One region of the Lysinibacillus telephonicus genome, then DNA from elsewhere that is predicted to be linked to it. Evidence: a T-box and tRNA genes for the amino acid it is inferred to sense, from the RefSeq annotation. Region 1 holds a T-box; the other regions hold tRNA genes.
The links. The T-box of region 1 lies ahead of ileS (isoleucine--tRNA ligase). A T-box ahead of a tRNA ligase gene usually reads a tRNA of that ligase, here a tRNA-Ile.
Positions count from the first base shown of each region.

Region 2: it has a tRNA-Ile gene. The T-box ahead of ileS (isoleucine--tRNA ligase) is inferred to sense a tRNA for this amino acid. The anticodon was not compared.
Region 3: it has a tRNA-Ile gene. The T-box ahead of ileS (isoleucine--tRNA ligase) is inferred to sense a tRNA for this amino acid. The anticodon was not compared.

Region 1 is NZ_CP155468.1:1,379,013-1,381,256, forward strand. Features, by position in the region: gene MKY04_RS06540 (DivIVA domain-containing protein) at 1-389, shown strand, start outside; T-box leader at 594-833, shown strand; gene ileS (isoleucine--tRNA ligase) at 951-2,244, shown strand, end outside.
Region 2 is NZ_CP155468.1:544,363-546,606, forward strand. Features, by position in the region: tRNA gene MKY04_RS02565 (tRNA-Trp) at 1-4, shown strand, start outside; tRNA gene MKY04_RS02570 (tRNA-His) at 23-98, shown strand; tRNA gene MKY04_RS02575 (tRNA-Gln) at 135-209, shown strand; tRNA gene MKY04_RS02580 (tRNA-Ala) at 243-318, shown strand; tRNA gene MKY04_RS02585 (tRNA-Ser) at 334-426, shown strand; tRNA gene MKY04_RS02590 (tRNA-Met) at 605-681, shown strand; tRNA gene MKY04_RS02595 (tRNA-Asp) at 685-760, shown strand; tRNA gene MKY04_RS02600 (tRNA-Phe) at 769-844, shown strand; tRNA gene MKY04_RS02605 (tRNA-Gly) at 849-922, shown strand; tRNA gene MKY04_RS02610 (tRNA-Ile) at 927-1,003, shown strand; tRNA gene MKY04_RS02615 (tRNA-Asn) at 1,013-1,087, shown strand; tRNA gene MKY04_RS02620 (tRNA-Ser) at 1,091-1,181, shown strand; tRNA gene MKY04_RS02625 (tRNA-Glu) at 1,195-1,266, shown strand; gene MKY04_RS02630 (DEAD/DEAH box helicase) at 1,655-2,244, opposite strand, start outside.
Region 3 is NZ_CP155468.1:3,272,592-3,274,835, reverse strand. Features, by position in the region: tRNA gene MKY04_RS15780 (tRNA-Arg) at 3-79, shown strand; tRNA gene MKY04_RS15775 (tRNA-Pro) at 87-163, shown strand; tRNA gene MKY04_RS15770 (tRNA-Ala) at 195-270, shown strand; tRNA gene MKY04_RS15765 (tRNA-Met) at 288-361, shown strand; tRNA gene MKY04_RS15760 (tRNA-Ile) at 370-446, shown strand; tRNA gene MKY04_RS15755 (tRNA-Ser) at 462-554, shown strand; tRNA gene MKY04_RS15750 (tRNA-Met) at 591-667, shown strand; tRNA gene MKY04_RS15745 (tRNA-Asp) at 671-746, shown strand; tRNA gene MKY04_RS15740 (tRNA-Phe) at 757-832, shown strand; tRNA gene MKY04_RS15735 (tRNA-Gly) at 838-911, shown strand; tRNA gene MKY04_RS15730 (tRNA-Ile) at 916-992, shown strand; tRNA gene MKY04_RS15725 (tRNA-Asn) at 1,002-1,076, shown strand; tRNA gene MKY04_RS15720 (tRNA-Ser) at 1,080-1,170, shown strand; tRNA gene MKY04_RS15715 (tRNA-Glu) at 1,191-1,262, shown strand; partial or broken gene MKY04_RS15710 (transposase) at 1,702-1,862, shown strand; gene MKY04_RS15705 (TraR/DksA C4-type zinc finger protein) at 2,110-2,244, shown strand, end outside.

The DNA of each region.
Region 1 (2,244 bases):
CAATGACACAGCAAATGAAACACTATAATACTTTAGAAGAAACTTTGCAAAAATCTATTGTTGTGGCACAAGAAGCTGCAGAAGAAGTACGCCGCAATTCGCAGCAAGAAGCTAAATTAATTATTAAAGAAGCTGAAAAAAATGCTGATCGAATTATTAATGAAGCGCTTGCAAAAGCACGGAAAATTACGATTGAAATCGATGGATTAAAAAAGCAATCTAAAGTATTCCGCAATCGTTTTAAAATGCTGGTAGAAGCTCAATTAGACTTGCTAAATACAGATGACTGGGATCATTTAATGGAATATGAAATTGGATTAACGGAAATTCAAAACCAAGCAAGAACGGATCAAGACGATTTTGAATTATTAACAGATGATATAAAATAATTATCTTTAATGGTTAACGATTTACTTGACTGAATTTCACTATTTCCATATACTGATACACGAGTATAGAATTTATATTCATTTTAGTATAAGATGAATGAAATATTGCCATCTGCGAGTCTTGCGATTTCGTAGAGGAGTTGACTCGTGAATACACGAGTAGAAACCCGGAAGCAATTACGCCAAGGCGTAGTTGATAATAAATATTTGGCGTTGATGGAGACAGTAATTTTTGAAAGTGATCAATAGCGAGTCGAGGATGGTGAAAGCTCGACTAAGCTTCAAAAATGAACATCACTCCTGAGCTAAATCACTGAAAAAATACATGGTATTTGATTAAGTGATTTCGTACACACGGCGTTACAGTGTCTAAGAGGCGGATTTTGTATGCAATTTCTCCGCAAATTAGGGTGGTACCACGAGTTATAGTTTCTCGTCCCTTTACTGGGATGAGGAACTTTTTTTATTTAGTATACTTATTTTTAGTACCGCAATGTTCCCTCTTAGAAAGCTATATAGTCGCATTTAAAAACAGATAATTCAATTAAGGAGGAATTTTAAATGGTAGAGTATAAAGATACGTTACGAATGCCAAAAACAGATTTCCCGATGCGCGGGAATTTGCCGGCAAATGAACCAAAAATGCAAGAAAAATGGGATGAAATTGACATTAATACACTAGTTTTAGAGCGTACAAAGGGCCGTCCAGAATATGTTCTACATGATGGACCTCCATATGCCAATGGAGATATTCATATTGGCCACGCTTTAAATAAAGTATTAAAGGACATGATTACTCGTCATCGTTCAATGACTGGCTATCATGTACCTTATATTCCTGGTTGGGATACTCATGGACTGCCAATCGAGCAAGCACTTGCAAACAAAGGTGTTAAACGTAAAGAAATGACAGTAGCTGAGTTCCGTGAATTATGTGAAAAATATGCCTATGAACAAATTGAAAATCAAAAAACTCAATTTATGCGTTTAGGTGTCCGCGGAGATTGGAAAAATCCGTATATTACATTAAAACCAGAGTTTGAATCACGCCAAATCGAAGTGTTCGGTAAAATGGCGGAAAAAGGATATATTTACAAAGGATTAAAACCAGTTTACTGGTCGCCGTCTTCTGAGTCAGCTTTGGCAGAAGCAGAGATTGAATATAAAGATATTAAATCACCTTCGATTTATGTAAGTTTTGAAATTAAAGATTCAAAAGGCGTTGTACCAGAGGATGCAAAATTTATCATTTGGACGACAACTCCATGGACTATGCCAGCAAACCTAGGTATTTCAGTAAACCCTGAAATTACTTATATCGTTGTATCAGCAAATAATAATAAATATATTATTGCAAAAGACTTATTAGAAACGGTTTCAAATACACTAGAATGGGAAAACGCTGAAGTTCTGCAAGAAGTTAAAGGGGAGCAACTAGAATATATTGTTGCAAAACACCCATTCTATGATCGTGATTCTTTAATCATGCTTGGTGACCATGTTACAACAGAAGCAGGTACAGGGTGTGTTCACACAGCTCCAGGTCACGGGGAAGATGACTATTTAGTTAGCAAAAGATATGGCTTAGACATTTTAAGTCCATTAAATGACCAAGGATGCTATACACATGAAGCACCTGGATTTGAAGGTCTGTTTTATGATGATGCAAATAAAGTCATTACTGAAAAATTAAAAGAGGTTGGTGCATTAGAAAAATTATCATTCTTCACGCACTCATACCCACATGACTGGCGTACGAAGAAGCCGGTAATTTATCGTGCGACACCACAATGGTTCTGTTCTGTAGAAGCATTCCGTGATGAGTTATTAAATGCAGTAAGCAGTACTGCTTTTA
Region 2 (2,244 bases), 830 kb from region 1:
GCCATTATTTTTAAGCATGATGGCGGCTGTGGCGAAGTGGTTAACGCACCGGATTGTGGTTCCGGCATTCGTGGGTTCGATTCCCATCAGCCGCCCCATTTAAAATTTAAGACTGAACTTTTAAGATATATTTTTGGGGTATAGCCAAGCGGTAAGGCAACGGATTTTGATTCCGTCATGCCCAGGTTCGAATCCTGGTACCCCAGCCATTTTCGAGGAAGTAGTTCAAAATCGATAACTCTGGGGCCTTAGCTCAGCTGGGAGAGCGCCTGCCTTGCACGCAGGAGGTCAGCGGTTCGATCCCGCTAGGCTCCACCATTGAAATGTAAATACGGAGGAATACCCAAGTCCGGCTGAAGGGATCGGTCTTGAAAACCGACAGGCGGGTTAAACCGCGCGGGGGTTCGAATCCCTCTTCCTCCGCCATTTTCTTTAAATTTGATTTTATAATATTATCGCGGGGTGGAGCACGAACGAATAAGCTTCGTAGAAATGCTTCAGCATAACGATTTCGCAGACATCTTGAATGGCTTATCGAAATCGGGACGGTTCGAGATTTACTTAATGCGTTATGACAAAGTTTATATCTGATAACTAATATTACCGCGGGGTGGAGCAGTTCGGTAGCTCGTCGGGCTCATAACCCGAAGGTCACAGGTTCAAATCCTGTCCCCGCAACCAAAAGGTCCCGTGGTGTAGCGGTTAACATGCCTGCCTGTCACGCAGGAGATCGCCGGTTCGATCCCGGTCGGGACCGCCATTTAAAATGGGTCGATAGCTCAGTTGGTAGAGCATTTGACTGAAGCTCAAAGTGTCGGCGGTTCGATTCCGTCTCGACCCACCATTAAGCGGGTGTAGTTTAATGGTAAAACCTCAGCCTTCCAAGCTGATGTCGTGGGTTCGATTCCCATCACCCGCTCCAATAGGGGCCTATAGCTCAGCTGGTTAGAGCGCACGCCTGATAAGCGTGAGGTCGATGGTTCAAGTCCATTTAGGCCCACCATAACAATATTCCGAAGTAGCTCAGTGGTAGAGCAATCGGCTGTTAACCGATCGGTCGTAGGTTCGAGTCCTACCTTCGGAGCCATATGGGGAAGTACTCAAGAGGCTGAAGAGGCGCCCCTGCTAAGGGTGTAGGTCGGGTAACCGGCGCGAGGGTTCAAATCCCTCCTTCTCCGCCATACATAATGTTTTGGCCCGTTGGTCAAGTGGTTAAGACACCGCCCTTTCACGGCGGTAACACGGGTTCGAATCCCGTACGGGTCATAAATAAATCGTAGTAATTAAATAAATAATCTAGTGAAAGTATCTTAGGGAGATCCTCTAAAGAGTAGGACGTCGCTAGGCAAAAAAGCCCGATTCTTATGAATCGGGCTTTAGTGTATCTGCAATAGGAGGTAGAAATCCCCTTATTTTATCATCTTTATTTTTTTGTTCACTCAGCATCTATACTTTTTAAAAATTTATAGCGATTCAACTTGTTGCCCTAAGTGAAGGTGCACGAATGGTATATTAGTTTCTATGCTAATTATGGGCAAGATTCATATCGTTTTTCAAAGAATAAACCATTAACTTTGTTCTTACCAAAATAAATTTAAAATAACAATTTTGTTATGCCGAATTAACTTAAAAGAAAAAGTTAATTCGGCATTTTTTATTCCTCTACCAAATAATGATAAATATCATACTGCACTGGTTGCTCTAATACTAAATTCATTGTTACAACGGATAGGTTGTTTCCTTTACCATCAGGCATTGTTTCGTTTTTAGCGCTATCCTTTAAAATATCCACTTTGCCCAAATAGTAGAAGTCGGTCCCTTCACCATCATCTTTTTTAGTGAATAAGTGAATATCCATATCATTTTCTTTATAGGAAAGTATAGTTTTTACTTCATTAGAATCAAGATTAAGTCGATTTCGTGTAAACCATCTAAACAGTTCGGGTGCTAAAAATTCATCACCATATGCCTGACTAGATTCTACTTTATCTTTTTTATGGTATGTAACAAATATCGGACAAGTATTATATTTAGCACGATAACCATAAATTGTGGATGAATCATCATGCGGCCAGTTTAAAAGTCTACATACGTCTCTTCTTGAATACTTCTCATACAATGTTAATGGCTGTGTTTTATTATACTTTTCATTTTTTATATAAGCACATTTAATAATATCTACAATATAGTTATTGAAGTTTAAATCTCGTAAACTCTCTTGAATCTCCTCATTAAATTGGTAGT
Region 3 (2,244 bases), 1.9 Mb from region 1:
TAGCGCCTGTAGCTCAATTGGATAGAGCGTCTGACTACGGATCAGAAGGTTGTGGGTTCGACTCCTGCCAGGCGCGCCAAAAGATACGGGAAGTAGCTCAGCTTGGTAGAGCACTTGGTTTGGGACCAAGGGGTCGCAGGTTCGAATCCTGTCTTCCCGACCATAGAATAAAGTGAACTTTTAATAATAATTATGGGGCCTTAGCTCAGCTGGGAGAGCGCCTGCCTTGCACGCAGGAGGTCAGCGGTTCGATCCCGCTAGGCTCCACCAACCATAATAAGGATCCCGGCGGCGTAGCTCAGCTGGCTAGAGCGTACGGTTCATACCCGTAAGGTCGGGGGTTCGATCCCCTCTGCCGCCATCTTTAAAGGACCTTTAGCTCAGTTGGTTAGAGCAGACGGCTCATAACCGTCCGGTCGCAGGTTCGAGTCCTGCAAGGTCCACCATTAGAATAATAAAACGGAGGAATACCCAAGTCCGGCTGAAGGGATCGGTCTTGAAAACCGACAGGCGGGTTAAACCGCGCGGGGGTTCGAATCCCTCTTCCTCCGCCATTTATTTAATCTAATAATTACTATCATTTATATTATCGCGGGGTGGAGCAGTTCGGTAGCTCGTCGGGCTCATAACCCGAAGGTCACAGGTTCAAATCCTGTCCCCGCAACCAAAAGGTCCCGTGGTGTAGCGGTTAACATGCCTGCCTGTCACGCAGGAGATCGCCGGTTCGATCCCGGTCGGGACCGCCATTTTTAAAATGGGTCGATAGCTCAGTTGGTAGAGCATTTGACTGAAGCTCAAAGTGTCGGCGGTTCGATTCCGTCTCGACCCACCATTAACGCGGGTGTAGTTTAATGGTAAAACCTCAGCCTTCCAAGCTGATGTCGTGGGTTCGATTCCCATCACCCGCTCCAATAGGGGCCTATAGCTCAGCTGGTTAGAGCGCACGCCTGATAAGCGTGAGGTCGATGGTTCAAGTCCATTTAGGCCCACCATAACAATATTCCGAAGTAGCTCAGTGGTAGAGCAATCGGCTGTTAACCGATCGGTCGTAGGTTCGAGTCCTACCTTCGGAGCCATATGGGGAAGTACTCAAGAGGCTGAAGAGGCGCCCCTGCTAAGGGTGTAGGTCGGGTAACCGGCGCGAGGGTTCAAATCCCTCCTTCTCCGCCATACATAGTTTTTGTGCGTTTGGCCCGTTGGTCAAGTGGTTAAGACACCGCCCTTTCACGGCGGTAACACGGGTTCGAATCCCGTACGGGTCATCAAAAAACACTCTCAAGATATTAAATATCTTGAGAGTGTTTTTTTTTTGAAGAATAAGAGAAAAGCAAGATGTATCCCTATACCTGATTACCAATGGGGTATAGATATAACGGCGTTTTTTAATAAATATAGTTTTTCACACCATGACTTTTAAATGCTTATTTGGATTCGATAATTATGAACACGCTGCGTTTCTTTCCCCCATGTAAGACGACAATGTTTTTTCAAAGATATCAAAATAGATAATATATTGTCCTTCTCTTATTTCTTTGTTTCTTTAAGTCCAGGTAAATTTATGTTAGAATTCATATTTCACTTAACTCCTATCTTAATCTTTTGCCACAGCAACTTTAGTAAAATATATTTAGAGATTTTTTTATTGTAAAATTGTTTAATCTACCGAATTATTTACTATGGACCGTTTTTAATACATGTCTTATCATAAATAGCTTTGTATTTAATTATTCAAATGGATTTGTGTAAGAGTTTAACTAAGGTAATAAAACGAAACGCTTTTGGCTTTTAGAAGTTTCAAGCGTTTCCGTGCAAAATTACTATTAACACATCACTATGAAAATATTGAAAACGTTATTGGATAGGGGTGGGAAATGATGTCAGCCCCGCCTATTGACAAAGAGTCTAAAAAACTTAATTTGTACAAAATATAAATTTAAAAAGATTTTTAATCCTCTTTAATAAACTATTATGATACGTTTCATCACTAAAGAGAATTAAATTAGCTTTTTGATATTACTGTATTTCAGAATTTATGCAGTTTTCAATTTTTCTACGTTTGAAAAAACTAATTTAAGCAAAAATTAATGATACGTAGAAGGAGGAAATGACATGAATCAATCACAAATCGAACAATTGAAAAACCAATTATTAGAAGAATTAAAGGACTTAAAAGAGGGAATAGAAACACATGATGATATAGACCGAACTGAATTATCGAATTATGATAATCACCCAGGAGACAAT